3 regions of the Pseudomonas xanthosomatis genome follow, and region 3 is predicted to be linked to each of the others. Evidence: riboswitches for the same ligand, from Rfam matches in the RefSeq annotation. Region 3 holds a riboswitch; each other region holds the start of a gene.
What was found. A riboswitch is a leader RNA that binds a small molecule or an ion and turns the genes downstream of it on or off. The one in region 3 is predicted to bind cobalamin.
Positions count from the first base shown of each region.

Region 1 (10,210 bases), 480 kb from region 3:
GGCCACTTTGATAATCAAGCCCATATAAAGCCTTGCTTATCCAATAATAAAAGTGCCTGAGGTTTCACATGATAACCGCCTCCCTCAAATCTCATCGGGCCCTTATTGCCGCGCGTCAACCGGGCGTGGGCATGGCCGGCGAACTGTACAGTCGCCAGGATATCTTCGACACCGACCTGGATATCTTTTTCTATAAACACTGGATTCAAGTTGCAGTCACCGCCGATGTGGAAGAACCCGGTGATGTATTCACCGTGGACATCGGCAAGGCCTCGGTACTGATCGTGCGCGACGACGACGAACAGGTGCGTGCCTACCGCAACGTCTGCCGCCACCGCGGCGCCCGGCTCAAGGCGCCCGGCAAGTCCACCGTCGGCATGCTGGTGTGCCCCTACCACCAGTGGACCTACGAGCTGGACGGCAGCCTCAAGCACGTCAAGAACATGGGCAAGGACTTCGACCCCAAGTGCCGCAGCCTGATCCCGGTGCACTGCAAGGTGATCGGCGCGCACATTCTGATTTGCCTGAGCGACAACCCGCCCGAGGACATCGCAGACCTCGAAGAGGTGATGGGCCCGCGCTTCGCCCCGTTCGACCTGACCAACACCAAAATTGCCTACGAGCTGGACTACGTCGAGCAAGGCAACTGGAAGCTGGTGATGGAGAACAACCGTGAGTGCTACCACTGCGAAGGCACCCACCCCGAACTGATCGTCTCGTACCAGTCCGAAGACCTCGGCGTGAGCTTTGACGAGATGACCGACGAGGCCCGCGCCTCCTTTGATGCCTATCAGATCCGCAAGGCCGGCATCGAAGCCGACTGGGAGCGTTCGGGCCTGCTGTGGCAGACCGTCGAGCACCTGGCCGACGACGCACCGACCCAGTTCCGCACCCAGCGCATGATCATCGCCGGCAGCGGCGAGTCGCAAACCCTCGACACTAAAGTGGCCTGCACCAAGCTGCTGGGCAACCTCACCCGCAAGGATTTGGGCGACACCCACCTGTGGGGCAACAACGCGTGGTGCCACGTGATGAGCGACCACGCCATGATCAGTTGGATCATCCCGCTGTCGCCCGAGCAAACCCTGGTGCGCACCAAGTGGCTGGTGCACAAGGACGCCGTCGAAGGCGTGGATTACGACCTGCAGAAGCTCACCGAAGTGTGGGTGGCAACCACCCAGCAGGACGCCGCGCTGGTGGCCATCACCCACAGCGGCACCCAGGACCCGGCCTTCGTGCCCGGCGCCTACTCGGTGTTCACCGAGCCCTACGTCGACCAGTTCGCGCGTTGGTATGCCTCGCGCCTGGCCGCCCACGGAGTGTGATGCCATGACCCAGTACCAGAACATCGCTGCCCTGCGCGCCGACCAGCGCTTCGCCGACACCGACCATTGGGCTGCCTTCGGCGCCCAGTGGGGCAGCGGCGAAGGCAAGCGCATCGAATGCCTGAGCGTGGTGGCCGAAACCCACGACGTGAAGACCTTCACCTTCCACTGCCCGGACTACCAGGCGCTGGCCTACGAGCCCGGCCAGTTCCTCACCGTGTCGCCGGTGATCGACGGGCAGAGCGTGTCGCGCTGCTACACCCTGTCGTCCACCCCGACCCGGCCGTTCACCTTCTCGATCACGGTCAAGCGGGTGCCGGGGGGCGCGGTGTCGAACTGGCTGCACGACAACCTGCATGCCGGCGCCGCGCTAGCGGCCTCGGGCCCGGCGGGCATCTTCACCCCGGTGGCGGGCCCTTCGCACAAGCTGTTGTACCTGTCGGCCGGCTCCGGGGTGACCCCGCTGATGGCCATGACCCGGGCAGCCGCCGACCTGCACGCCGACCTGGATATCGTCTTCGTGCACAGCGCGCGCACGCCCAAGGACATCATCTTCCGCGATGAACTGGCGCGCCTTGAAAAGAGCATGCCGCGCCTGCGCACGCTGTTCTTCTGCGAGAGCTCAGGCGACGAACCCGACTGGGCCGGCCCGCTGGGGCGCCTGTCGCTGAAGGAGCTGCAACGGCAGATCCCCGACTTCAAGGAGCGCGAAGTGTTCACCTGTGGCCCCAAGGGCTACATGGACGCGACCAAGGCCCTGCTCGGCGATGGCGGCTTTGACTTGAAGCACTACCACCAGGAGAGCTTCGACATCGGCGCCGAGCCGGAACCGGCCCGGGCGCCGGCGCCGGCAGCAGGCCAGCCCCAGGACAGCTTCACCGTGGTACTGGCGCGCTCGGGCAAGACCTTCACCATGCGCGCCGACCAGACCGTACTGGCCGCGGCCAAACAGGCCGGCGCGGTGGTGCCCTCCTCCTGCAGCCAGGGGGTGTGCGGCACCTGCAAGAGCGCGGTGCTGGAGGGCAGTGTCCAGATGCAGCACAACGGCGGCATCCGCCAGCGTGAAATCGACAAGGGCCTGCGCCTGCTGTGCTGCAGCCGGCCCACTTCGGACCTGGTCATCGACCTCTGACACGGCGCCTGCGGGCGCCTTTTGCAATTTCCGAGGCATCCGTGCGGCTGCGGCGAACAGCGTGGGAGCGGGCTTGCCCCGCGATAGCGGTATCGGCTTCGGCATCGCTATCGCGCGGCAAGCCCGCTCCCACGAGCTTCTGAATCAACCTCCAACCAACAGGCAAACCCTCCCGCCGAACAATCCTGCACCCCCCACTCAGCGACAAAGCCAAGCGCAGCCCCTGTGCCCCGCGACTTGCAACAATAAAAAGGAAATAGCCGATGCGTGCAAACCATGGCCTGTTCAAAGGCCTCAACCCTACGGTGACAGTGTGGTCACTGCTTATCGTCATGGCCTTCGTGGCCCTGTGCGCCACCCAGGGCGAACAGGCCGCCGGGGTATTCAAAAGTGCCTCCGACGCCATCCTCGACAACCTCAAGTGGTTCTACATCGCCCTGGTCAGCGGCGTACTGGTGTTGCTGGTGGTGGTCGCCTTCAGCCGCTACGGCACCTTGCGCCTGGGCCGCCCGGACGAACGCCCGGAGTTCAGCTTCCCAGCCTGGATCGCCATGCTGTTCAGCGCCGGCATGGGCGTGGGGCTGATCTTCTGGTCGGTTGCAGAACCGGTGCTGCACTACGCCAGCAACCCCTTCACCCCAGGCTTATCCGACGCCTCGGCGGCCATGGCCATGCGCCTGACCCTGTTCCACTGGGGCCTGCACCCCTGGGCGATCTTCACCGTGATCGGCCTGGGCCTGGCCTACTTCGCCTACCGCGAAGGCTTGCCGCTGGCGCTGCGCTCGGTGCTCTACCCGCTGATCGGCCAGCGCATTTACGGGCCCATCGGCCACACCGTGGACATCATCGGTGCGGCAGTCACCGCCTTTGGCGTGTCGCAATCGCTGGGCATGGGCGTGGAGCAGATCAACGCCGGGCTTAACGACGTGTTCGGCGTGCCGGTGAGCCTGTCGTTCAAGCTGGGCATCATCGCCGTGGTCACGGTGATTGCCTCGATTTCACTGGTGGCCGGCCTTTCCAAGGGCATGAAGCGCCTGTGCACGGTGAACATGTGGATCTCCATCGGCCTGATGCTGGTGGTGCTGGCCCTGGGCCCGACCAACTACCTGCTCAACCTGCTGCTGGAGTCGGCCGGTGACTACGTGCAGAACATCGTCGGCCTGAGCTTCTGGACCGACAGCCAGGCCAACAGCGGTTGGCAGAACAGCTGGACCGCCTTCTACTGGCCCTGGTGGATGACCTGGGGGCCGTTCGTGGGCCTGTTCATCGCGCGGATTTCCCGCGGGCGGACCATCCGCGAGCTGGTGTTCGGCGCACTGCTGGTGCCCACCCTGGTGACCATGATCTGGATGGCGGTGTTCGGCGGCTCGGCGCTCAAGGACGAGCAGCAGGCACGCCAGGCCCACGCCGCGCTGCCGGTGGCCGAGCAGAGCGTGGCCGGCGACTTTACCGGTGGCCCGATCCTGCAGGCCACCCGCCACGACACCACCACGGCGATGTTCACCCTGCTCGAGCGCCTGGACGGCCCCACCGTGGGCGCCATCCTCAGCGTGATCGTGTGCCTGCTGCTGGCGGTGCACTTCGTCACCGCCGCCGACGCCGGCACCCAGGTACTGTGCATGCTCAACTCGCTGGGCAGCATCGACCCGCCGAACTGGCTGCGGGTGATGTGGTGCGTGCTGGAGGGCGCCATCGCCGCCAGCCTGATCATTGCCGGCGGGCTGGTGGCGATACAGATGGCCAGTATCGTGGTGGGGCTGCCGATCGCGCTGTACATGCTGCTGACCGGCTACAGCCTGTGCCGCAGCTTGCGCGCCTATGAAGGGTCGGTGACCTTGGGCACCCCTGCCCCTGAAGCTGTGCGTGTGGTGGCCGGGACCGTCGTCGAAAGCCACTGACGCCACCTCCTGTAGCCGGCTTGCCGGCGATCACGGGCACCGCCCGCGCCATGCTACGAAGAACCGGGGCTGCCATTGCGCAGCCCCGGTTTTTTGTGTCGCCGATTCGTGCCCTATTGCCGGCAAGCCGGCTCCTAGCGGGCTGTGCGCTCGCGCATGGCAAAAAATGGCTGTGCCAAAATGAATAAATAGTTATAAGATAACGTTTCATTTGACACCCATTCCTGCCTGCGACCCAACCCCGATGACAAGCGCCTCAGCCACCCCTACCCTGCTCACCCAGCGCCTGCAGAGCATCGATGCCCTGCGCGGCCTGGTGATCCTGTTCATGCTGCTCGACCACGTGCGCGAGACCTTCTTCCTGCACCGCCAGGTCAGCGACCCGATGAACGTCGATGTCACCGACCCCAGCCTGTTCGCCAGCCGCACCCTGGCCCACCTGTGCGCACCGGTGTTCGTGCTGCTGACGGGCCTGTCGGCCTACCTGTACGGCGAGAAGTACCAGGGCCGCGCCGATGTGTCGGCATTCTTGTTCAAGCGCGGGCTGTTCCTGGTGGTGCTGGAATTCACCCTGGTGAACTTCGCCTGGACCTTCCAGCTGCCGCCGAGCGTGATCTACATGCAGGTGATCTGGGCCATCGGCGTGAGCATGATCGCCCTGTCGCTGCTGGTGTACCTGCCGCGCGCCGCGCTGGTGGCCCTGGGCGTGGTACTGGTGGCCGGGCACAACCTGCTGGACGGCCTGCACTTTGGCCCGGAGTCGGCGATGCACGTGCCGTGGGCAATTTTGCATGACCGTGGCTGGCTGGAGGTGTCCGACAGCCTGCGCCTGCGCACCTCTTACCCGGTGCTGCCGTGGATTGGCGTGATCGCGCTGGGCTACGCCCTGGGGCCGTGGTTCGGCCGCAGCAGCAATGCCGGCGTACGCCAAAAGCACCTGCTGCTGGCCGGCAGCGCTGCGCTGCTGGGCTTCGTGGTGCTGCGCCTGCTCAACGGCTACGGCGAAGCGCCATGGCACAGCTACCCGGCGCTCACCCAGACCCTGATGAGCTTCTTCAACATCACCAAATACCCCCCGTCGCTGCTGTTCCTGAGCCTGACCCTGGGCTGCGGCCTGTTGCTGCTGCGCGGCTTCGAGCGCGCAGGCGCGGCCCGCTGGATCGGCGTGCTGGCGGTATTCGGCGCCGCACCGATGTTCTTCTACCTGCTGCACCTGTATGTGCTGAAAGTGCTGTACGTGGCCTGCGTGGCGCTGTTCGGGCAGAACCATGGCGAGTACTTCGGCTTTGACGGCATTGGCGCGGTGTGGCTGGGCTCGGTGCTGCTGGCGGCGGCGTTGTACCTGCCGGTGCGCTGGTTTGCCCGGTTGAAGGCGCGTCGGCGTGATATCGCCTGGCTGAAATACCTTTGACGGCCGATCGCGGGGCAAGCCCGCTCCCACAAGCCCGCACACGGGGCTTGGCGTGGCAGCGGGTGTGCCCCGCGACAAGGCTGCAACGGTCAAAACCATTTCCACCGGCCGGTCGATGGTCTACCATGCCCGCCGCCGGTTTCCACCAGGAATTAATAGGGAATCCCCAGCCCGCCCAGCGCGTGCCAAAGGGAACTGCCCCCGCAACTGTAGGTGCCGAGCCCGCGCCATCGATGCCACTGGATCATGTATCCGGGAAGGCTGGCGCCGGGCCAGGACGCACCAGTCAGGAGACCTGCCGGCACACATTTACCAACCGGCGGGGTGTCCGGGATGGCCATCTCCACCCCTTGCGGGTGCTGCCCCTCGCCCTGCGCGACGGGCCCGGCGATGCCTGTCCGTGCGTTCATTCCGTGCACCGTAGATAGGAGATCGCCCACCATGCTGCCCCGTTTCGCCGCCCTGCTCGCCGGCCTGTCGCTGACTGGCCTCGCCCAGGCCGCCGCCACCCACTACCCGCTCACCGTCGACAACTGCGGCGCCCCGCAGACCTTCGCCCAGGCCCCCGAGCGCGCCGTGACCATCGGCCAGGCCGGCACCGAGATGCTCTACGCCTTGGGCCTTGGCGACAAGCTGGCCGGCACTTCGCTGTGGTTCAACAACGTGCTGCCCGAGTACGCCGCGCAGAACTCCAAGGTGCCGCGCCTGGCCGACAACGACCCAAGCTTCGAAGCGGTGGTGGGCAAGCGCCCGCAACTGGTGGCGGTGCAGTTCGAGTGGATGGTCGGCGCCCAGGGCGTGGTGGCAACCCGCGAGCAGTTCGACGAGCTGAAGATCCCCACCTACCTGCTGCCCTCGGACTGCGAAGGCAAGGACAACCTGGTGGGCGCCGACGGCACCCGCCTGCAGCCGTTCAAGGTCGACAGCATCTACAAGAGCGTCAGCCAACTGGCCGAAATCTTCGACGTGCAGGCCCGTGGCCAACAGCTCAACGCCGAGCTCAAGGGCCAGCTGGATCACGCCCGCCAGCAACTGGCCGGCAAGGACCTGAGCCACACCAGCGCGCTGTTCTGGTTCTCCAGCGCCGACCTTGAGATGGACCCGTACGTGGCCGGCCGCCAGGGCGTGGCCGACTTCATGCTGCAGACCCTGGGCGTGCGCAACGTGGTCGAGTCCAACGAAGAATGGCCCACCGTGGGCTGGGAAACCCTGGCCAAGGCCAACCCCACCTGGCTGATCATCGCGCGCATGGACCGCCGCCGCTTCCCCGCCGACGACTACCAGAAGAAGCTTGATTTCTTGCGTAACGACCCGGTGGCCAAGAACATGGAGGCGGTGAAAAACGGCCGCATCATCGTGCTCGACGCCGACGCCATGCAGGCCGGCATCCGCCTGTTCACGGGCCTGGAGCGGTTGTCCGCCGCCTTCGCCACGGGTAAAGCGCCGCAACCATGAGCCGCCTGTTCCCCCTGAGCCTTGCTGCAATGGTGGCCCTGCTGGCCGCGTTGCTGGCCGGTATCGCCATCGGTGAAACCCGCGTCACCACGCAGGTGGTGTGGCAGGTGCTGGCCAACCATTTGTGGCAGGCCGGCCACGTGCTCGACCCGATCGACGCCGGCATCATCTGGAACTACCGCCTGCCGCGCACCCTGGTGGCCGCAGCCTGCGGCGCCGGGCTGGCTACCTGCGGGGTGATTTTGCAGGCGCTGCTGCGCAACCCGCTGGCCGAGCCCTACCTGCTGGGGTTGTCCGCCGGTGCTTCCACCGGCGCGGTGGCGGTGGGCCTGTTGGGGCTGGGTGGTGCCGCGCTGTCGCTGTCCGGCGGCGCCTTCATCGGCGCGCTGGCGGCCTTTGGCCTGGTGCTGCTGTTGTCGCGGGCCAGCGGCAGCAGCCACAACAATGCCCAGGTGATTCTGGCCGGCATTGCCGGCTCGCAACTGTTCAATGCCCTCACCGCATTTTTGATTACCAAATCGGCCACCGCCGAACAGGCCCGCGGCATCATGTTCTGGCTGCTGGGCAACCTCAGCGGCGTGCGCTGGCCCTCGGCGTGGCTGGCCTTGCCGGTGGCGCTGCTGGGCCTGGTGGTGTGCCTGTGGCACCGCCGCGCGCTGGATGCCTTCACCTTCGGCGCCGATTCGGCAGCCTCCCTGGGGGTGCCGGTACGCCGCACGCAACTGCTGCTGATCAGCTGCGCGGCGCTGGTGACCGCGGTGATGGTGTCGATTGTCGGCGCCATTGGTTTCGTCGGCCTGGTCATCCCCCACGCCCTGCGTTTGCTGCTGGGCGCGGGCCACAGCCGTCTGCTGCCGGCCAGTGCGCTGGGTGGCGCGCTGTTTCTTATTCTGGCCGATATCCTTTCGCGCACCCTGATCAGCGGCCAGGTGATCCCGGTAGGCGTGGTCACCGCGCTGATCGGCGCGCCGGTGTTCGCGCTGATTCTGGTCAGCCGCCGGGGGCGCCCATGACCGCCATGCCCCCCCTCGCCATCGCCCCCCTTGCCTGCCACAACTTGAGCCTGCGCCTGGGCGGGCGCGACGTGCTGCAAGGCATCGACCTTGCCGTGAACCCCGGTGAGACGCTGGGCATCGTCGGCCCCAACGGCTCGGGCAAGTCCACCCTGCTCAAGCTGCTGGCCGGCCTGCGTACCCCCAGCAGCGGCAGCGTGCAACTGCTCGGCGAGCCCCTGGCGAAGCTGCCGCGCCGGCGCATCGCCCAGCTGTTGGCCCTGGTGGAGCAACAGGCCGACACGCAAGACGCCATCAGCGTGTTCGACGCCGTGGCCCTGGGCCGCACGCCGTGGCTGTCGGCCCTGGCGCCGTTCGGCCGGCAAGACCGCGCCATCGTCGACCAAGCCCTGGCCGACGCGGACGCCAGCCACCTGCGCGAGCGCATCTGGCGCGAGTTGTCTGGCGGCGAGCGCCAGCGCGTGCACATCGCCCGCGCCCTGGCCCAGCGCCCGCAACTGTTGCTGCTTGACGAGCCCACCAACCACCTCGACATCCAGCACCAGCTGGGCCTGCTGCAACAGGTGCAGGCCCTGCCGGTGACCACCCTGGTGGCCCTGCACGACCTCAACCAGGCGCTCACCTGCGACCGCCTGGCAGTGCTCGACCGGGGCCGCCTGGTCGCCCTCGGCCAGCCCGAAAGCGTGCTCACCCCAGAGCGCCTGCTGAGCACTTTCGGCGTACACGCCCACTACCTCACCGACCCTTACGACGGCGCGCGCATCCTGCGCTTTCGCGCCCCCTGAACCAGGACGTTCCGCCCATGTTGCCGCGCTCCACCACCGCCCTGCTGCTCGCCACCCTGCTGACCACCGCCGCCGCCCAGGCCGAGGTGCATGAAGTGCAGATGCTCAACCGCGGCGCCGACGGCGCCATGGTCTATGTGCCCGACCACCTGCACATCGCCCCCGGCGACAGCGTACGCTTTGTGCCAACCCAGGCCGGGCACAACGCCGCCAGCCTGCCCGCCCTGCTGCCAGCTGGCGCCACGGCGTTCAAGAGCAAGCTCAACCAGCCCTTCGAGCAGGTATTCGAGGCGCCCGGGCTGTACGGCATCCAGTGCATCCCGCACCTGGCCATGGGCATGGTGATGTTGATCCAGGTCGGCGACAGCCAGGGCGCCAGCCTGCCTGACGGCCTGCCGGCCCGGGCCAAGGCGCGCCTGGCCGCGCAGCTGCAAAAACTGGAGGCCGGCCAATGAAAAAGGTATTCATCGCCCTGCCCCTGCTTGGCCTGAGCCCGATGGCCCTGGCCGAGTCCGCCCAATCGCAGGCCAACGGCTTCATCGAGGACAGCAGCTGGAGCATCCTCAACCGCATGGTGTATGACCAGCGCGACTACAAGCACGGTGGCCGCAACAGCGCCGCACGCAACGCCTACAAGCCACGCAGCGAACGCAACGGCCTGGCCGAGGAATGGGCCTACGGCCTGATGGGCACTTTCAGCTCGGGCTTTACCCAGGGCCTGATCGGCATCGGCGTGGATGCCCACGCCTACCAGGGCGTGCAACTGGACAGCGGCGGCGGCCGCGCCGGCAAGGCGCGCCTGCTGGGCGTGGACAACGCCGGCCACCCGAAAAACGAATACAGCCGTGGCGGCGCAGCCGTGAAGCTGCGCCTGTCCAACACCGTGCTGTCCTACGGCGAGCAACGGGTGAAAACCCCGGTGTTCAGCTCATCCGACAGCCGCCTGCTGCCCGAGACCGCCACCGGCTGGTTCCTCACCAGCAACGAAATCGACAAACTCAAGCTGGTGGCCGGCCACTTCAACGAAAGCACCGACCGCAACGCCTCAAGCCACAACCAGGGCTTTGTGGTGAACTACTCCAACGCCCGCCAGGGCAACGCCTTCGACCTCGCCGGCGCGGTGTGGAACCCCAACGCCAATGTCAGCGCCAGCCTGTACACCTCGCGCTACGAAGACAGCTGGAACCAGCA
Region 1 is NZ_CP077075.1:4,300,052-4,310,261, forward strand. It holds gene KSS93_RS18900 (aromatic ring-hydroxylating oxygenase subunit alpha) at 69-1,325, shown strand; gene KSS93_RS18905 (FAD-binding oxidoreductase) at 1,330-2,457, shown strand; gene KSS93_RS18910 (BCCT family transporter) at 2,721-4,355, shown strand; gene KSS93_RS18915 (acetyltransferase domain-containing protein) at 4,600-5,766, shown strand; cobalamin riboswitch at 5,886-6,083, shown strand; gene KSS93_RS18920 (ABC transporter substrate-binding protein) at 6,208-7,221, shown strand; gene KSS93_RS18925 (FecCD family ABC transporter permease) at 7,218-8,234, shown strand; gene KSS93_RS18930 (ABC transporter ATP-binding protein) at 8,231-9,019, shown strand; gene KSS93_RS18935 (pseudoazurin) at 9,037-9,474, shown strand; gene KSS93_RS18940 (OprD family porin) at 9,471-10,210, shown strand, end outside.
Region 1: linked by a shared signal. The riboswitch ahead of KSS93_RS18920 (ABC transporter substrate-binding protein) and the one ahead of cobW (cobalamin biosynthesis protein CobW) in region 3 are both predicted to bind cobalamin.

Region 2 (10,210 bases), 610 kb from region 3:
CCAGCAGCAAAGCCCCGGGCCGCGGCCACACCTGCAGCCGGTCGAGCAGCAGCCGCAGCGGCGCCGCCGGGCGCTCCAACCGTTCGACCGCCGCGCAGATCGCCGGCACCTGCCCGGCATCGACATCGCCCAAAAACAGCAAGGTCACATGAAAGTTGTCGGCCGGCACCGGCTTGCCGCTGCGCAGGCCCAGCCCGCGGCGCCAGCGGGCCAGCTCGCGGCGCTGGGCGTCGCCCACTGGCAGGGCGAAGAACAACCGCTTGAAGGGGGCGCCGCTGGGGCGTGGGTCCTGGGCCATGTGCTGCTCCTTGGTTGAAACGGTTGCGCAAGCTATAGGCCATTACACCTAAGTCGCCCGGAATTGTCTTAACAAGACCGACCACGAAGTTTATGCTGGCGGGCTTATGCCATGGCGCATGGCCATTTTTCGACAAGTAAACGTCCATGAAAATTGCAATCGTACTGATCTTCGCCCTCTCGATCGCCTATGTTCACCTGCGCGGTCGGGTTCGTCACAAACTCACCCGCCAGCTCGGTGACCACTCAAGCTTCCTGGCCCCGGTCAACAGCTTCCTCTACCTGTTCTCCAAGCAGCCGGCCAAGCCGTACCTGCCTGTGGAGGCGTTTCCCGAGCTGCAACCGCTCAAGGACAACTGGCAGGAAATCCGCCAGGAAGCCCAGCAACTGCTGCATGCCGGCGAAATCAAAAAGTCCGACAATTATGACGACGTCGGCTTCAATTCGTTCTTCAAAACCGGCTGGAAGCGCTTCTACCTGAAGTGGTACGGCGAGAGCCACCCGTCAGCGATGAGCCTGTGCCCGCGCACCACCGAGCTGCTGCAAGGCATCGGCACGGTCAAGGCGGCGATGTTCGCCACCCTGCCGCCGGGCGCCAAGCTGGTACGCCACCGCGACCCGTACGCCGGCTCCTACCGCTACCACCTGGGCCTGGACACCCCCAACGACGACGGCTGCTATATCGACGTCGACGGCGAGAAGTACTCGTGGCGCGACGGCGAGGCGGTGATGTTCGACGAGACCTACATCCATTACGCCGCCAACACCACCGAGCACAACCGCATCATCCTGTTCTGCGATGTCGAGCGCCCGCTCAAGTACCGCTGGGCGACCGCCTTCAACCGCTGGTTCAGCCGCAACGTGATGGCCGCAGCCGCCGCACCGAACGATGCCAACGACAAGACCGGCGGCATCAACCGCCTGTTCACCCGCATCTACAAGATTCGCGAGCGCGGCAAGGCCATGAAGAAGCGCAACCGCACCCGCTACTACCTCGAAAAGTGGGCTGTGGTCGCCGCACTTGTGCTGGTGTTCATCTACATCTGACCCGCCGTTCCCTGGAGGTGCCGGCTTGCCGGCTCCTCCAGGGGGCGCTGCGAACGCAGCACAGCCGCACAAGACGCCCTGCGCAACCTCGACTAGCCTGAAAGCTCCTGTTGCCAACCCGACAAGGTGAAGACGATGAGCATGATGGACTGGGACGCCTACCGTAAGCAGTTGATGGCCGGTATCGGCGACCTCAAGCACCTCTCCCCCGACACCGTGGCCGGGTACATGACCGCCAGCGGCGCCGGCGCCAAGACCAACCACCTGGATGCAAAAACCCGCGAGCTGATCAGCCTGGCGGTGGCGGTGACCACCCGCTGCGACGGCTGCATCGCCGTGCACTCGCAGCAGGCGGTCAAGCATGGTGCCACCCGCGAGGAAATCGCCGAGGCTTTGGGTGTGGCGGTGGCGATGAATGCCGGCGCGGCGCTGGTGTATTCGGCCCGGGCGCTGGATGCGGTGGGCAAGGCCGGGGCCTGATTGGCACCACCCGGTGGGGGCAACTGCCTGGTGTTGCCTTTACCGGCCTCATCGCGGGCAAGCCCGCTCCTACAGGGGGCGCATGGCCTTTCAGACCTGCGCTGTACCTGTGGGAGCGGGCTTGCCCGCGATGGGGCCATAACAGGCTTGCTCCCAATCGCCACACCCCCCAGACTTGCCTGCCCAGCCCGCCCAGGTAGCCGCATGATCCACATCCGCCCCATGACCCCGGACGACTTCGAACGCTTCTGGCCCACCTTCCAGGCCATCGTCCAGGCCCGCCAGACCTACGCCTTCGACCCCGCCCTCGACCAAAGCCAGGCCCGCCAGCTGTGGCTGCAAGCGCCCCTGCATACCCTGGTGGCCGAAGAACACGGCGAGCTGCTCGGCTCGTACTACCTCAAAGCCAACGCCGCCGGCCCTGGCAGCCATGTGGGCAATTGCGGCTACATGGTCTGCGAGCACGCCCGTGGCCGTGGCGTGGCGCGGCTGATGTGCGAACACTCGCAAAAGCTCGCGCGCCAGGAGGGTTTTCTGGCGTTGCAGTTCAATTCGGTGGTGGCCAGCAACGAAGTGGCTGTGGCGCTGTGGCACAAGCTCGGCTTCGACACGGTCGGGCGGTTGCCCAAGGCCTACCGGCATGCCCAGCTGGGGCTGGTGGACTGCCTGGTGATGTACAAGTGGCTTGCCGACGAGCCGGTGGTGGAAAAGCCTGCGCTGTTGATCGGGCGCAAGAACATCGAGGCGCGGGTGTCGCGACGACGCGGGCGCTGATGCCCGGTAGCGGCCCTGTCGCCGGCAAGCCGGCGACAGGACACTTTGATCAGAACGCCAACCCGACCTTCACGCCAAACTCGTCACGCTTGAGCTTGTTGTTGTCCAGCACCGGCGAATCGCCATCGACCTTGTACTCGGTGCGGGTGTAGTACACCCCGGCCTGCACCGGCATGCTGCCCTGCTGGTTCATCAGCAAGGTGACTTCGGCGTAAGGGTTGGTGCGGTCCTTCATGTCGACACTGTCGCTGCCAAAATCGTCCACCTTGATGCGCGCACGGCCGTCGATAGTGTGGCGGGCGCCCACTTCGAAACGCAGGGTCGAGGTGTCGAACTGGTGGTTGTAACCCAGCGCCGCCTTGGCGAAAGGCGATTTGTAGGTCAGGCGGGTATCGAGGTCGTTGATCTCGGGCTCGAAGCGGGTCCAGCTGTAGCCACCGCCTACGGTGACATCGACGAAGTTGCGCGCATCCAGCGCGGCGCGCCAGCCCAGGTCCAGTTCGGCCTGGGCCTCCTTGAGCTTGTTGTCGTTCTTCTTGCCGTACTTGGCCTCGGCCCCCAGCTGATAGATCAGCCCGGACTCGGCAGTCATCTTGTTGCCGAAGCTGGCGAACACACCGCCCTGGCCCAGGTGCTCCTTGTCCGAGCTGCTGCCGCCCTCGAACTTGAAGCTGTCGTACGAGCCCAGCAGGCCGAAGGTGAACAGCGGGTCGGTGCTGGGTGCGGCACTGGCGGCCAGGGGCGCGCCCATCAGTGCCAGCAGGCAGGCGTGGCGCAGCGGGTTACGGATGAACATTGGCAAAAGTCTCCATGACGTAAGTGAATGACAAACCAGCCCTTCGAGACAACGTCATTGGGAAAAGTTCGGAAAAAAATCAGTAAAAACTGCTAAACCATTGCCCCGTCACACTTTTGGTGGTCAGATGCGCGCCAGTTTCAGGTGTCCTGCGCCGCCGCGCGCAGGGTGAAACGGGAAGCCGGTGCGTCGTTTTTGCGACAAGTCCGGCGCTGCCCCCGCAACGGTAAGCGAGCGAACCCTTCGACACACCACTGTGCCTTGGCATGGGAAGGTGAAGGCTTCACGACCCTCGCAAGCCCGGAGACCGGCCTGAAGCCTTACTTGGCAACCCGCGGTGGGCGGGCGCAGGCCGGTATCCGCGTGCGCGCCTGCGTGCGTGGTTCGCCTTTGCGTGTTTTCCACCGGGATCCATTCATTCCTGCAGCAGTGGAACGACATGTCCCGATTCAGCAAGCTCCACCCCCTGGCCGCCTGTTTGGCCGTCGCCCTTCCGGCCTTGGCCGACGAACCCCTGACCCTGCCTTCCACCGCTGTTACCGACAGCCAGGAGGCACGCAGCATCGACCTGGCCACCCCGACCCCGGCTGGCTCGCGGCTGAACCTCAGCGCCCTGGACACCCCCGCCAGCACCAGCACCCTCAGCGAGGCACAGATCCAGCAGCGCAACAACGCCACCGTGCAGGACGCCGTAAGCCGCACCCCAGGGCTGACCTTCATCGGCACCCCGGGCGACGGCGGCACCGGCCTGTCGGCGCGCGGCTTCACCGGGCAAAATTCGGTGATGACCCTGTTCGACGGCGCACGCCTGTACACCGGTGCCGGCACCCAGACGTTCCCGGTAGACCCGTGGATGGTCGAGCGTATCGATGTGCTGCGCGGCCCGGCCTCGGTGCTGTACGGCGAAGGCGCCACCGGGGCGACGATCAACGTGGTCCCGAAAAAGCCGCTGACCGGCGAGGTGCGCAACCACCTGCGCCTGGGCTATGGCTCGTGGGGCCGCCAGCAACTGGGCATGGACAGTGGCGGCAGCTTGAGCGAGCGCTTGAGCTATCGCCTGACCCTCAACCAGCAAGCCGGTAACGGCTACGTTGACCGCACCGAGTCGCGCAGCCTGGCCCTGAGCGCCGCCCTGCGCTTCGATGCCAGCGACAACCTGAGCTTCACCCTGGCCCACGAACGCGGTGACGCGCAGCCGGCCAACTACTACGGCACCCCGCTGATCGACGGCCACCTGCGCGACAGCCTGCGCAAGAAAAACTACAACGTCAGCAACGATGTGCAGCGCTACCACGATGAATGGACACGCCTGACCACCGACTGGGCCCTGAGCGACAGCGTGTCGGCCAGCAACCAGCTGTACTACATCAAGAGCCGCCGCCACTGGCGCAACGCCGAAAGCTACAGCTGGGACCCGTCCGCTTCTGCGGTGCAGCGCGGCAGCTTCCTGGAAATCCGCCACAACCAGGAGCAGGTCGGCGACCGCCAGAGCTTCACCTTCGACCACAGCCTGCTGGGCCTTGCCAGCAAGACCGTGGTGGGCGTCGAGGCCAACCGCATCCGCTTCAACATCGACAGCAACTTCCCCTACGAAGACGGCAGCAGCGACCCGCTCGACCCGTGGCACCCTGCCCCCGGCCCTTTCCATAGCAACAGCCCGACACAACCGCAGATGCTGTCCAAGGTCAACACCGTCGCCCTGTTTGCCGAAAACCGCACCCAATTGAGCGAGCGCCTGGCGCTGGTCACCGGCATTCGCCGCGACCAGAACCACATCGACCGCGACGACCTGGTCAACAACAGCCGCAACGACCGCAGCCTGCGCGGCGGCAACTGGCGAGCGGGCCTGGTGTATGCGCTCAGCGACGACCTGTCACTGTACGGCCAGTTTTCCACCAGCGAGGACGGCGTCGGCGACCTGCTGACCCTGCGCCCGGAGCAAAGCCTGGACCTGACCGAGGCCAAGCAGACCGAACTGGGCCTGAAACAGCGCTTTTGGGCCGGGCGCGGCGAATGGACCCTGGCGGCCTACCACATCGTCAAAAAGAAACTGCTGGTCAGCGACCCGCTCACCCATGCCAAACAGCAGGCCGGCCAGCAGACCTCCGATGGCCTGGAAGCCAGCCTGGAACTGGCGCTGGGCAACCAGTGGCAGCTGTCGGCCAACGCAGCGCTTGTGCGGGCCGAGTACGACCAGTTCGACGAGGTGAACGGCGGCATCGCCTATGACCGCGCCGGCAACCGCCCCACCGACGTACCGCGGCGCACCGCCAACCTGTGGCTGAACAAAGGCTTCAGCCAGGCGGTAGATGCCGGCATCGGCCTGCGCTATGTGGACGAGCGCTACGCCAACACCGCCAACAGCCAGCGCGTGCCGGGCTATACCGTGGTCGATGGCAATATCGGCTGGCAAGTGCTGCCGGACGTGCGCCTGGGGCTGCAGGTGAACAATCTGTTCGACCGGGTGTATGCGCAGTCGGCGTACAGCGGCGAGCAGTGGTTGCTGGGCACGCCGCGGTCGTACTTTGCCACCGTGGATTACCGGTTCTGAGCGGATGGCCTCATCGCCGGCAAGCTAACGCGCAATCCCGATTGACGCGCCCCCTGCAGGAGCCGGCTTGCCGGCGATAGGGCCAGCCCAGGCCACCAACCATTTGCCCCCGGCGCCGAACCCATGGCATAGATGCACGTCTACCGTGCCTGCACATGCCTTTCAGGAGATCGCGCCCATGAGCAAGTCCCCCTACGTACCGCCCAAAGTCTGGAAGCACGAAGCCGCCTCCGGCGGCCAGTTCGCCAGCATCAACCGCCCGGTCGCCGGCCCCACCCACGACAAACAGCTGCCTGTCGGCAAGCACCCGCTGCAGCTGTATTCGCTGGCCACGCCCAACGGCGTGAAGGTGACCATCCTGCTCGAAGAGCTGCTCGCCCTCGGCCACTCCGGCGCCGAATACGATGCCTGGCTGATCCGCATTGGCGAGGGTGACCAGTTCGGTAGCGGCTTCGTTGAGGTGAACCCCAATTCGAAGATTCCCGCCCTGCTCGACCGCAGCGTCGAACCGCCGGTGCGGGTGTTCGAGTCCGGCTCGATCCTGCTGTACCTGGCCGAGAAATTCGGCGCCCTGCTGCCCAAGGCTCCGGCCGCACGCACCGAGTGCCTCAACTGGCTGTTCTGGCAGATGGGTTCGGCGCCGTACCTGGGCGGTGGGTTCGGCCACTTCTACGTGTATGCGCCAGAGAAGTTCGAGTACGCCATCAACCGCTTCACCATGGAGGCCAAGCGTCAGCTCGACGTGCTGGAGCGGCGCCTGGCCGACAGCGCCTACCTGGGCGGTGACGAGTACAGCATCGCCGACATCGCCGTATGGCCCTGGTACGGCCAGCTGGTGCGCGGCAACCTGTACGGTGCGGCCGAGTTTCTGGCGGTGCACGAGTACCCCAACCTGCAGCGCTGGGCCGAAACCATCGCCCAGCGCCCGGCGGTGCAGCGCGGCACCCGGGTCAACCGCACCTGGGGAGATGAAGACACCCAGGTGCCGGAGCGGCATTCGGCGGCTGATCTGGATTGATGCCTCGTGGGAGCGGGCTTGACCCGCGATGGATGGCGCCGGCTGCGCCGGTATCGCGGGGCAAGCCCGCTCCCACACCAGCATTCATGCCCCGCCAGCGCGCCCGGACTGCCGCGCTGCAACGAACCATTTCCCCGCTGCATGCCTGCGTGCAACAAGACCTTCTTGCTACACTCGCCGCCATGATTTTTCCACCTGCACAACTGTGGTGACAGCATGATCGAGGTAACCGAGGTTTCCATTGCCGAGCTGCGCAACGCGCTCGAGACCGGCCGCACGACCGCCGTGGAGCTGGTCAAGGCCTATCAGGCACGTATCGACGCCTTTGACGGCAAACACACCGCCACCGCACTCAACGCCGTGGTGGTGCGCAACCCCGAGGCACTGAAAGAGGCCGAGGCCTCCGACGCCCGCCGCGCCCAGGGCAAGACCCTCGGCCCGCTGGACGGCATCCCCTACACCGCCAAGGACAGCTACCTGGTCAAGGGCCTGACCGCCGCCTCCGGCAGCCCGGCGTTTCAGCACCTGGTCGCCCAGCGCGATGCCTTCACCGTCGAGCGCCTGCGCGCCGGCGGCGCCATCTGCCTGGGCAAGACCAACATGCCGCCGATGGCCAACGGTGGCATGCAGCGCGGCGTATATGGCCGTGCCGAAAGCCCGTACAACGCCAAGTACCTGACCGCCCCCTTCGCCTCGGGCTCGTCCAACGGCGCCGGCACCGCCACTGCCGCCAGCTACAGCGCCTTCGGCCTGGCTGAAGAAACCTGGTCCAGCGGCCGCGGCCCTGCCTCGAACAACGGCCTGTGCGCCTACACCCCGTCGCGCGGGGTGATCTCGGTACGCGGCAACTGGCCGCTGACCCCGACCATGGACGTGGTGGTGCCCTACGCCCGGACCATGGCCGACCTGCTGGAAATCCTCGATGTGGTGGTGGCCGACGACAGCGACACCCGCGGCGACCTGTGGCGTTTGCAACCCTGGGTGCCGATCCCGGCAGCCTCCAGCGTGCGCCCGGCTTCGTACCTGGACCTGGCGGTGCCAGCCGACTCGCTCAAGGGCAAGCGCTTTGCCGTGCCGCGCATGTACATCAATGCCGACCCTGAAGCCGGCACCTCGGAAAAGCCCGGCATCGGCGGCCCGACTGGCCAGCGCATCAACACCCGCGCCAGCGTGATCGCGCTGTGGCAGCAGGCCCGCCAAGCGCTGGAAGCAGCCGGCGCCGAAGTGGTCGAAACCGACTTCCCGCTGGTGTCCAACTGCGAGGGCGACCGCCCGGGCGCACCCACCGTGTACAACCGCGGCATGGTCAGCAAGGAGTTTCTGCATGACGAGTTGTGGGAGCTGTCGGGCTGGGCGTTCGACGACTTCCTGCGGGCCAACGACGACCCGCAACTCAACCGCCTGGCCGACGTCGACGGCCCGCAGATCTTCCCCCACGACCCGGGCACCCTGCCCAACCGTGAAGACGACCTGGCCGCCGGCATGGACGAGTACGTCAACATGGCCAAGCGCGGCCTGAAAACCTGGGACCAGATCGCCAGCCTACCGGACGGCCTGCGCGGCCTGGAAGCCACCCGCAAGCTCGACCTCGAAGACTGGATGGACGCCCAGGGCCTGGATGCGGTGCTGTTCCCCACCGTGGCCGACGTGGGCCCGGCAGATGCCGACGTAAACCCGGAGTCGGCGGACATTGCCTGGAGCAACGGCATCTGGGTGGCCAACGGCAACCTGGCGATCCGCCACCTGGGCGTGCCGACCGTCACCGTGCCGATGGGCGTGATGGCCGATATCGGCATGCCGGTGGGCCTGACCTTCGCCGGCAAGGCATACAGCGACAACAATCTGTTGAAATTTGCCGCGGCCTTCGAGGCCACAGGTTCGCGCCGCATGATCCCGCCGCGCACGCCGAAACTGAGCTGATCGCAACACCCCTGTAGGAGCTGGCTTGCCAGCGATAGGGCCCGGCCTGCAAACCACGATGCTGGAGTTGCGCCGTGGCTGACGACCTCATCGCCGGCAAGCCGGCTCCTACAGGGGGCCAGCGACCACCTGGAACAATTCAACAAAGCATGCAAAAATCAACCATCTGTTGATTAGAGCCTGCCCGCATGACCGCTGCCCAAGAGCGCAAGCTCACCTTCACCGTCCTCAAGGCCGCCCTCCAGGCCCTGGCCAGCGTTGCCCCGCGCAATGTAGAAATCCTCCTGCACGACCTCGACCACCCCGAACACTCGGTGGTGGCCATCGCCAACGGCCAGCTGTCCGGGCGCCAGGTCGGCAGCCCGATCCTCGCCGCCCCCGAGCAGGACCAAGGTTTCAAGGCCCTGATGCAGGCCGCCGACGGCCAGCCCGGCTGCGCGCCGGTGGTGCTGCCCGACTACCCGACCACCCTCAAGGGCCGGCAGCTGCGCAGCGCCACGGCGATCTTCCGTGACCGCGACGGCCAACCGTTCGCCAGCCTGTGCATCAACACCGATGTCACCGGCCTTGACGCGGCCATGGCCTTCATCCAGCACTTCCAGCCGCTGGGGGCCAGCCCGGGGCAGGCCAACAGCGTGGAACCGGCCGCCGACATGGCGGTACTGATGGCCGAGATCATCCAGGCTGCGCTGCAACGCAGCGGCCAGGGGCGGATGAACAAGCAGGCCAAGGTACAGGCCGTGCGCATGATGCAGGAGCGCGGCCTGTTCATCGTCAAGGGCGGCGTGGAGAAAGCCGCCGAGGCCCTCGGCGTGACCCGCTACACCATCTACAACTACCTGGAGCAGCTGCGCGGCGAACACGCCCCGGCTGCCCGCGACTGACCCCGGAGCCGCCATGCCCTTGCACATCCACACACCCTTGATCGAGTCCCGCCCACTGTCGCTCAGCGCCGGGCGCCCGGTCTGGCTCAAACTTGAAGCCCTGCAGCCGTGCGGCTCGTTCAAGCTGCGCGGGGTCGGCCATGCCTGTGAAACCCACCACGTCCGCGGCGCCCGGCATTTTGTGTCGTCGTCGGGCGGCAACGCCGGGCTGGCGGTGGCCTATGCAGGGCGCCAGTTGGGCGTGCCGGTGACCGTGGTGGTGCCCGAAACCACCAGCGCACGCGCCATCGAGCTGCTGCGCCTGGAAGACGCCACGGTGGTGGTGCATGGCGCCTCCTGGCAAGAAGCCAATGCCCATGCGCAGACACTGCTGGGCCCGAATGACGCGTTCATCCATCCGTTCGACGACCCGCTGCTGTGGGGCGGCCATGCCAGCATGGTCG
Region 2 is NZ_CP077075.1:3,208,538-3,218,747, reverse strand. It holds gene thpR (RNA 2',3'-cyclic phosphodiesterase) at 1-298, opposite strand, end outside; gene lpxO (lipid A hydroxylase LpxO) at 445-1,344, shown strand; gene KSS93_RS14405 (carboxymuconolactone decarboxylase family protein) at 1,480-1,824, shown strand; gene KSS93_RS14400 (GNAT family N-acetyltransferase) at 2,029-2,598, shown strand; gene KSS93_RS14395 (outer membrane beta-barrel protein) at 2,648-3,394, opposite strand; cobalamin riboswitch at 3,520-3,724, shown strand; gene KSS93_RS14390 (TonB-dependent receptor) at 3,834-5,945, shown strand; gene yghU (glutathione-dependent disulfide-bond oxidoreductase) at 6,124-6,963, shown strand; gene KSS93_RS14380 (amidase) at 7,180-8,883, shown strand; gene KSS93_RS14375 (helix-turn-helix transcriptional regulator) at 9,072-9,767, shown strand; gene KSS93_RS14370 (pyridoxal-phosphate dependent enzyme) at 9,781-10,210, shown strand, end outside.
Region 2: linked by a shared signal. The riboswitch ahead of KSS93_RS14390 (TonB-dependent receptor) and the one ahead of cobW (cobalamin biosynthesis protein CobW) in region 3 are both predicted to bind cobalamin.

Region 3 (10,210 bases):
GGCTCGAAGCCAAGCAGGTGCTCGGCATCGAAACAGATGAGGGGCAGCCCCAGGCGCTCGGCCAGTGCCAGCAACCCGGGCTCGCGGGCTTTGCGCCGGATGCTGGCGAGCCCATGCAGGGCGTTCAGCGACAGGCCGTGTTCGGCCAGGGTCTGGCGCAGCAGCACCGCCAGGGTTTCCACTGGGCAACCCCGGCGGCAGCCAAAGCCTGCGAACAGCGCAGGGGTAGACATCAGGCGGCGCTGGAGCGGCGGAACAGCCATGCGCTGAGCAGGCCCAGGGCCAGCCAGAATGCAGCGTTGGTCAGCCAGGAGGCGATCTTGAACTGGGTTTCAAGGGCTTCGGGGGCCAGGCTTTCGTGTACCGGTGGTTGCGGCGCGCCAATCACATGCGGGATCACCAGCAGCGCCACGCCCAGCACCTTGAACAACCAGTGCCGTGCGAATACCAGCAGCGCAAGGCCGGCAGCCGTGGCGGCAGCGGTGCCGATCCACCAGCTTTGGCGCAGGCCTAGGTCGGCTGCGGCGGTGCCCGGCAACTCCGGTGGCAGGCCCAGGGTCGGTGCCAGGCAGAACACCGCAAAACCCGCCAGCCCCCACCAGGCGCCGGTGCGCACCCGGCCCGGCTCACGCAGGCTGTACAGCGCCGCGAGAATCAGGGCAAAACCCACCGCCACCACCAGGTTGCCACCGGTGGTGGACAGCACGCGCTGCCAGCCATCTTCCGGTGACCAGGCCTCGCCGCCGTGTTCGTGCTCATGGGCTGCGCCGGCCCCGCCGTGCTCGTGGTGTTCGGCGGCAGGTGCTGCGCTCTCGTAGGTTTCGGCCTGCAGAATCAGCGGGGCCACCCAGAAACTTTGCAGCAAGGTCAGCAACAGGGCTGCGAGCAGCCCGCTGAAGCCCGCGGTGCGGGCAATGCGCGTAATCATGCAGGGATTCTCGGTAACCGGTCAGTGGCAGGGGAAGGCAGCGCTGTGGCGGGTGTCGTGGGCCGCGTTGTGCACGGCCTCGATGTGCGAGAAGCCGGCAAAGTACACCAGGCACAGGCCCAACAGGCTGGCGCTGACGGCGATGACCATGCGCTGGCTGAGGGAGGTAGGGGTGGCGATGCTGTGTTTGGCGGTGCTGATTGGCATGACGCGTTCCTCTGCTGCTTTTGTTGTGGCAACGGGCAAGCGCGGCGACCCCGGGCATGAGCGCCCAGGGGATACGACAGCGCCCGCCCACCGCGGGGTGTTGATATGGCGTCCAGGCCGGTCTCCGGGCTGGCGAGGTGGAGCGGGGCTCCAGGTTATGCGTTTCCTTCCCATGCCGGACTGCTGGCACAGTGGTTCAGACGCATCACTCGCTTACCGTTGCGGGGGCAGCACCGGCTTTGCCAGGCCTTGTAAAAGGCACTTGGCGCACCGGTTTCCCGTTTCACCCCCAATGGGGGCACCTTGACGCAGTGCGCTAGCAAATCACGGGGCAGGGCGGGCGTCAATCGCCGCGGCGGTTGACCGGATTGCAGGCACTGCGTAGCCTTGCCGCTTCGAGGTTCTCCGGCTGCTGCCGGAGCTAAGACGGGAACGCGGTCCAAGCCGCGGCTGCCCCCGCAACTGTAGGCACTAGAGGTTGGCACAGCCACTGCGCACGCGCGGGAAGGCGCCAACCCGCCGGCAACCGCCGGCACGGTGCAAGCCAGGAGACCTGCCTCGCAACGTTTTCGACTTTAAACCGGGCGGGGTGATCCGGTGGCGAACGCGCCCGGCCGGCAACGCCCGTGGCTGTCGCGCCGCATGCCCGCGCCACTGCAGCCAAGGGCACCTCCCATGAAAACACTGGCCAAGCTCCCCGTCACCATCGTCACCGGCTTTCTCGGCTCGGGTAAAACCACGCTGCTGCGCCATATGCTCGACAACGCCCAGGGCCGCCGCATCGCGGTGATCGTCAACGAATTCGGCGAGCTGGGCATCGACGGCGAAATCCTCAAGCAGTGCAGCATCGGCTGTAGCGAAGAAGAGGCCAACGGCCGCGTGTACGAGCTGGCCAACGGCTGCCTGTGCTGCACCGTGCAGGAGGAGTTCTTCCCGGTGATGCGCGAACTGGTGGCGCGCCGCGGCGACCTCGACCACATCCTCATCGAAACCAGCGGCCTGGCCCTGCCCAAACCCTTGGTGCAAGCCTTCCAGTGGCCGGAAATCCGCAATGCGTGCACGGTCGATGCGGTGATTACCGTGGTCGACAGCCCGGCCGTGGCCGCCGGCACCTTCGCCGCCTACCCCGACCAGGTCGACGCCCAGCGCAAGCTCGACCCCAACCTGGACCACGAATCGCCGCTGCACGAACTGTTCGCCGACCAGCTGGCCAGCGCCGACCTGGTGGTACTTAACAAGGCCGACCTGATCGACGCCGAAGGCCTGGCCAAGGTGCGCGCCGAGGTGGCCGAAGAGCTGCCGCCGGCGGTCAAGGTGATCGAAGCCAGCAGTGGCCGCCTGCCGCTGGAAGTGCTGCTGGGCGTGGGCGCCGAGTCCGAGGCGCATATCGATGGCCGCCGCACCCACCATGATTCGCACCACGACGGTGACGAGCATGACGACCACGACCATGACGCCTTCGACTCGATCTCCATCGACCTGCCCGAAGCTGACGAGAACCTGTTGCTCGATGCTCTGACGCAACTGGTGACCGAGTTCGGCATCCTGCGCGCCAAAGGCTTCGCCGCGATCCCCGGCAAGCCGATGCGCCTGCTGATCCAGGGCGTGGGCACGCGCTTCGACAAGCACTTCGACCGCGCCTGGCGCAGCGACGAGGCGCGCATCACCCGCCTGGTGCTGATCGGCCAGGACCTCGACGCCGTACAGTTGGAAGCGCGCCTGCGCCAGGCCCTGGGCGCCTGACCGATGCACCTGCTGCGGACCCAGCCCGGCGGCTTCGTGCCGGACGACAGCATCGCCGACCTCGGCCAGACACCCGCCGATCTGGTGATCCTCTGCAGCGGCGATTCCCACCTGGCACTACTTGCCGAAACCGCCGAGCAGTTGCCAGACGACTTCCCCAGCCTGCGCCTGGCCAACCCCATGCAGGTGCAGAACCACGCCTCGGTCGACCTGTATGTCGATGAAGTGCTGCGCCATGCCAAGGTGATCCTGGTTTCGCTGCACGGCGGCGTGGGCTATTGGCGCTACGGTGTCGAGCAACTGGTAGAGCTGGCCAACCGCGGTGTGCAGCTGATTCTGGTGCCGGGCGACGACCGCCCGGACCCGGAGCTCACCGGCCTGGGCACGGTGGTTGGCGAGCAGGCCGAACGGCTCTGGCACTACCTGCGCCAGGGCGGCAAGACCAACGCCTTCAACCTGTTCAACTGCCTGGCCACCCAGTGGCTGGGCCGTGACTACGCCTGGGACGAGCCGCAGCCGTTGCCGCGCACCGCGGTGTACCACCCGGCCCAGCCCAGCGCCACGCTGCAGAGCTGGTACGGCGAGTGGAACCCGCAATGGCCGGTAGCGCCGCTGCTGTTCTACCGCTCGCATCTGCAGGCGGCCAACACTGCTTTTATCGACGTGTTCTGCCAGCGCTTGCAGGCCTGTGGCCTGAACCCGCTGCCGATTGCCGTGGCCAGCCTCAAGGAGCGCGCCTGCCTCGAGCAGGTCGAGGCGTGGCTCGATGAAGTGCAGGCCGAGGTGATCATCAATACCACAGGCTTTGCCCTGTCCAGCCCCGAGCAGCCCAACCTGCGCCCGCTGCGCCGCGACGTGCCGGTGCTGCAGGCCATCTGCGCCCAGGACAACCAGCCCGCCTGGCAACAAAGCGAGCAGGGGCTGGGCGCGCGCGACCTGGCCATGCACATCGTCTTGCCCGAGCTGGACGGGCGCATCATCACCCGCCCGGTAAGTTTCAAGGACCTGGCCTGGCGCAGCGAGCGCAGCCAGTCCGATGTGGTCTGCTACCGGGCGCACCCCGAGCGCATGGACTTCGTTGCCGAACTGGCCCGGCGCTGGGTCGAGCTGGCAAGGCTCGGCAACGCCGAAAAACGCATCGCCCTGGTGCTGGCCAATTACCCGACCCGCGACGGGCGCATCGGCAACGGTGTCGGCCTGGACACCCCAGGTGCTGCGCTGAACATCCTCCAGGCCCTGCAACAGCAGGGCTACCCGGTGGCCGGGCTACCCGACAGCGGCACCGCGCTGATTCACCAGTTGCTGGGCGGGGTGACCAACGACCTCGACCACCTCGACCAGCGCCCCTGCGCGCAAAGCCTGAGCCTGGCCGACTACCACGCAGCCTTCGCCGCGCTGCCCGAGGCCAACCAGCGCGCCGTGCTGGAACGCTGGGGCGCGCCCGAGCAGGACCCGATGTACCGCAGCGGGCGAATGATGGTCGCCGGCCTGCGCTACGGCCTGACGTTCGTTGGCATCCAGCCGGCGCGCGGCTACCAGGTGGACCACAGCGCGGTGTACCACGACCCCGACCTCGTGCCGCCCCATGGCTACCTGGCGTTCCACTTCTGGCTGCGCAACGGCTTTGCCGCTGACGCGGTGGTACATGTGGGCAAGCACGGCAACCTGGAATGGCTGCCGGGCAAGGGTGTGGGGCTGTCCAGTGAATGCTGGCCGGACGCGCTGCTCGGCCCATTGCCCAACGTCTACCCGTTCATCGTCAACGACCCGGGCGAGGGCGCCCAGGCCAAGCGCCGTACCCAGGCGGTGATCATCGACCACCTGATGCCGCCGCTGACCCGCGCCGAGTCCTACGGCCCGCTGCGCCACCTGGAGCAACTGGCCGACGAATACTACGAAGCACAACTGCTGGACCCGCGCCGGGCGCGGGAGCTACAGCGCGATATCCTCGAGCTGGTCAAGGCCAACCATATCGACCGCGAGTTGCAGCTTGAGGGCCAGCTCGACGATGCGGCAGTCTGGTTGCCGCGCCTGGACACCTACCTGTGCGACCTCAAGGAATCGCAGATTCGCGACGGCCTGCACATCTTCGGCCAGTCGCCCGCCGGGCGCCTGCGCCGTGACACCCTGCTGGCCTTGCTGCGGGTGGAGCGTGGTGACGGCAAGGGCGCCAATGCCAGCCTGATCCGCGCTTTGGCCAAAGCCATGGCGCTGGCCTTCGACCCGCTGGACTGCGACCTCGGCGCGCCTTGGCAGGGCCCACGCCCGGCGCTGCTGCTGGCGGTGGACACGGCGTTGTGGCGCACCACCGGCGATACCCGCGAGCGCCTCGAACAGTTGGCCCTGATACAGATCGAGCAAGCCCTGGGCGGCACCCTGGCGTTACCCGATGAGGCCGGCTGGCAGCCGGTGCAGGCGGTGTTGCAGGCGCTGGTCGAGCAGATCGCTCCGCAGCTGGACGCTTGTGGCGGCGCCGAAATCGACGGCCTGCTGGCGGCTCTGGCCGGGCGTTTCGTCCCCGCCGGCCCCAGCGGCGCACCCAGCCGTGGCCGCCTGGACGTGCTGCCCACCGGGCGCAACTTCTACACCGTCGATGTGCGCAACCTGCCGACCACCACCGCCTGGCGGCTGGGTTTCGCCTCGGCCAACCTGGTGCTCGAACGCCACCTGCAGGACCACGGCGACCACCTGCGCCAACTCGGCCTGTCGGTGTGGGGCACAGCCACCATGCGCACCGGCGGTGACGACATCGCCCAGGCCATGGCGCTGATGGGCGTGCGCCCGGTATGGGCCACCGGCAGTCAGCGGGTCGATGACTTCGAAATTTTGCCGCTGAGCCTGCTGGACCGACCACGGGTGGATGTAACCCTGCGGGTATCGGGCTTCTTCCGCGATGCCTTCGGTAACCTGATCCGCCTGTTCGATGCAGCGGTGCAGGCGGTGGCGGCGCTGGAAGAGCCCGACGACCTCAACCCGCTGGCCGCCCGTGTACGCGCTGAACGCGAGGCGCTGGTGGGCGAGGGCATGGACGTTGAAACGGCTGCCCGCCAGGCCGGCTGGCGGGTGTTCGGGGCCAAGCCCGGGGCCTATGGCGCCGGGGTGCAGAACGCCATCGACGGCCGCCTGTGGCACAGCCGCGACGACCTGGCCGAGGTGTACCTCAACCACGGTGGCTACGCCTACGGCGCCAGCGACGAAGGCACCCCGGCCCGCGCCAGCTTTGCCAGGCGCCTGGGCCAGGTGCAGGCGGTGCTGCACAACCAGGACAACCACGAGCACGACCTGCTCGATTCCAACGACTACTACCAGTTCCAGGGCGGCATGCTGGCCGCCGCCGAAACCCTGGCCGGCAGCACGCGCGCCAGCTATCACGGTGACCACAGCCAGGCCGACCGGCCGCGCATCCGCACCTTGAAAGAAGAGCTGAACCGGGTGATTCGCGCCCGTGCGCTGAACCCGAAATGGATCGACGGTGCCAAGCGCCACGGCTATAAAGGCGCGTTCGAACTTGCGGCGACGGTGGACAACCTGTTCGCCTTCGACGCCACCACGCACCTGATCGACGACCATCATTACCAGGGGCTGGCCGACGCCTATGTGCTCGACCCGGCCACCCGCGATTTTTTGCGTGAACACAACCCAGAAGCCCTGCGTGACCTCACCGAACGCCTGCTGGAAGCCCAGCAGCGCGGCCTGTGGCAAGAACCTGGGGCTTACCGCGAAAGCCTCGAGCAGCAGTTGCTCGACGGCGAGGAAGACTGCTGAACATGAGCGAACCTGTGCAATTTCCCCTGGCCGCCGTGGTGGGTGCCGAGGCGCTCAAGCTGGCCCTGTGCCTGACCGCCATCGACCCGAAGATTGGCGGCGTGCTGATCGAAGGCCCGCGCGGCATGGCCAAGAGCACCTTGGCCCGGGGCCTGGCCGACCTGCTGGGTGGCGGGCCCTTCGTCACTTTGCCGCTGGGCGCCAGCGAAGAGCGCCTGGTCGGCACCCTCGACCTGGATGCCGCGCTGGGCCAGGGCCAGGCGCGCTTCGCGCCGGGCGTGCTGGCGCATGCCGATGGCGGCGTATTGTACGTGGACGAAGTCAACCTGCTGCCCGACGCACTGGTCGACCTGCTGCTGGATGTGGCAGCCAGCGGCATCAACCGGGTCGAGCGCGACGGTATCTCGCACCAGCATGCGGCGCGCTTCGTGCTGATTGGCACCATGAACCCCGAAGAGGGCGAACTGCGCCCGCAGTTGCTCGACCGCTTCGGCCTCAACGTTGCCCTCGACGGTTTGCCGGCGCCCCAGGCCCGGCAGCAGATCATCCGCCGACGCCTGGCGTTCGACAGTGACCCGCAGGCGTTCTGCGCCGAGTGGGCCGGGGCGCAGGCACAGTTGCGCGAGCGCTGCCATGGGGCGCGGCAACGCTTGGCGTCGATCCCCCTGGACGAACAGGCCCTGGCCTGGATCACTGAGCGCTGCTACGCCGCCGGCGTGGACGGCCTGCGTGCCGACCTTGTATGGCTGCGCGCTGCCCGCGCCCACGCGGCCTGGCGCGGCAGCCCGGTAATCGAGGAAGAGGATGTGGAGGCCGTGGCCGAATTCGCCCTGCGCCATCGGCGCAGCGCGCAAGCGCCGCAGCCACAGGCCGCACCGCCCGCCGGGGGCGAGCAGGGGCAGCAACGAGAGCAACAAGACCAAGGGCAGGGCAGTTGGGGCGCCATAGCGCCGCAGCCCGTCGCTACCGGCGCACGGCGCGAGGTGCCGAACTGGGCAAAAAAGCCCTGAGCATCCACCCGCAGCAGGCCCAGGCGGTGGATGCCAGGCCCGGCAAAGGCCAGGCGCAGGGCGCTTCTCGCGGTCGCCCGCACAGTGCCGGCCAGGGCCGCGTCGCCTGGCTGGCGACCCTGCTCAAAGGCCGCCCGCGCCAGCGCCGCGACCTGTGCTGGCAGCAGCGCAAGGCCCAGGCACCGGAGCTGTGGCTGGTGATCGTCGATGCCTCGGCTTCAACCCGCCGTCACCAGGCATTGGCCCAGGCCAAGGGCCTGCTGGCCGGGCTGTTCGACCAGGCCTATCGGCAGCGCGCACGCCTGGCGCTGCTCACTGCCAGTGGCGACAAACCGCGCTGGCAGCGCCACGGGCTGAAAGCGTCGGCGACGTTGCAGCCATGGCTGCAAGGGTTGGGGGCCGGGGGCGGTACGCCGCTGTTCGCAGCGCTCGATGAAGCCCGGCAGTGGCTGCTGGCGCGTGGCAAGCAGTTACCTCACGAAGTGCAGCGCTGCCTGGTGCTGACCGACGGTCGCCTGACCCAATGGCGCGCAACTCAGCCGTTGCCGTGCAACACACTGGTGGTCGATATGGAACTGGCGGCGGTGCGTCTGGGGCGGGCAAGGCAACTTGCCGAACAACTTCAGGCCGAATACCGGCATATCAGCCAGTTCAGCCAAACACATTGAAATGTAGCGCTGCGACATAATGTCGCGAGAGGCGGGAAGTTACGGCACAGTCACCTGCAAAGTTGCATCAGGTGCGCGCCGGGCACGCACCAGTACTTGCAAACGACTTACTTCGGCATCGACCAGGGCTGCAGGTCGTAGCCTTTCTGGCACAGTTCTGCGCGCACTTCTTCGATCAGGCTGGCCCATTGCGCAGGGTCCGAGTAAACCCGCGAGGAAACTTGCTTGGCGCCAATGCGGGTGCTGGTCCGGTCGATCACTGCCAGGGTCAGTTCACCGGTGCCGTTAGGGGCATCCCAGGCGACGCACTGGAAAGGTTCGAAGGCGTGGTCGGCAATCAGCAGTGCTTCGTTGACACGCAGCGGGGCATTCATGGTTCGGTCTCTCTATGGTCCCAAACAGCGAAAAGGAGTTTCCGCGTTGTTGTTCCGGCTAAGCGTACAGCGCGGGGTTATTTGTACTGATGCTCCAGATCAGGGGTGAAGTCACAAGGGTTTTGAAATTTTTTAAATGAATGCGATTTCATGTTGCCGGTGCTGGGGCGTGTGACGCTGTTTATCCGGGAAAATTCCCGTATGACGGCAAGGTGACAAAGGCGGGCTGACCAACGGTAGCAGGGTGCGTCAAGTTAGTTGCTACTGTTAGTTCTGGCGTCGCAACTTGCTGTTTATACGAAAAAAACTGAAAACCGGCGCCAAGGAAAGGTCATGCTTGAACCTTCATCCCATCGCCGTCTGTTGATCGTTGACCCGTGCGAGGAATGCCACCGGTTATTGCCCGGGCTGCGCAATGTCGGCTGGGATGTGCGCAGTTGCACGCTGGATACAGCGTTGGAGCACCCTTGCGATGTAGGCCTGTTACGGCTGCAGGCCTCGCACCTGCGCCACCCAGACGCGGTCAAGGACCTGATCCAGCGCAGCAAGACCGAGTGGATTGCCGTGCTAAGCGCCGAAGAACTGCGCATGCAGAACGTCGGCGACTTTGTCTGTGAGTGGTTTTTCGACTTCCATACCTTGCCGTTCGACGTGTCGCGGGTGCAGGTGACCCTTGGGCGCGCCTTCGGCATGGCGCGGCTGCGCGGCAAGGGCGCAGTGCGGGTTGATGAACACGAGCATGAACTGCTCGGCGAAAGCCGGCCTATTCGTGAATTGCGCAAGCTGCTGGGCAAGCTGGCGCCCACCGAGTCGCCGGTGCTGGTACGCGGCGAGAGCGGCACCGGCAAGGAACTGGTTGCGCGTACCTTGCACCGGCTGTCGCAGCGCCACGACCAGCCCTTTATCGCCATCAACTGCGGCGCCATTCCCGAGCATCTGATCCAGTCCGAGCTGTTCGGCCACGAGAAGGGTGCGTTTACCGGTGCCCACCAGCGCAAGGTCGGGCGTATCGAGGCAGCCAACGGCGGTACTTTGTTCCTCGACGAAATCGGCGACCTGCCACTGGAGTTGCAGGCCAACCTGTTGCGCTTTTTGCAGGAGAAACATATCGAACGGGTCGGCGGTAACCAGCCGATCCCGGTGGATGTGCGGGTGCTGGCGGCGACCCATGTCGACCTGGAAAAGGCCATTGGCCTGGGGCGCTTTCGAGAGGATTTGTATTACCGGCTCAACGTGCTGCAAGTGGTGACCGCGCCGCTGCGCGACCGGCATGGCGACCTGTCGTTGCTGGCGGGGCACTTTGCGCGCTTTTACAGCCTTGAAACCGGCCGGCGCCCACGCTCGTTCAGCGACGGCGCCTTGGCGGCCATGGGCCGCCACGACTGGCCGGGCAATGTGCGTGAGTTGGCCAACCGGGTGCGGCGTGGCCTGGTGCTGGCCGAAGGGCGACAGATCGAAGCCCCCGACCTTGGCCTGCAGGACCTGCAGGAGCAGGACCAGCCGCTGGGTACGCTG
Region 3 is NZ_CP077075.1:3,820,891-3,831,100, reverse strand. It holds gene KSS93_RS17080 (cobalamin biosynthesis protein) at 1-233, opposite strand, end outside; gene KSS93_RS17075 (CbtA family protein) at 233-928, opposite strand; gene KSS93_RS17070 (CbtB domain-containing protein) at 950-1,135, opposite strand; cobalamin riboswitch at 1,234-1,456, opposite strand; cobalamin riboswitch at 1,517-1,710, shown strand; gene cobW (cobalamin biosynthesis protein CobW) at 1,811-2,878, shown strand; gene cobN (cobaltochelatase subunit CobN) at 2,882-6,643, shown strand; gene KSS93_RS17055 (magnesium chelatase ATPase subunit I) at 6,646-7,653, shown strand; gene KSS93_RS17050 (vWA domain-containing protein) at 7,680-8,321, shown strand; gene KSS93_RS17045 (hypothetical protein) at 8,429-8,695, opposite strand; gene KSS93_RS17040 (sigma-54 dependent transcriptional regulator) at 9,029-10,210, shown strand, end outside.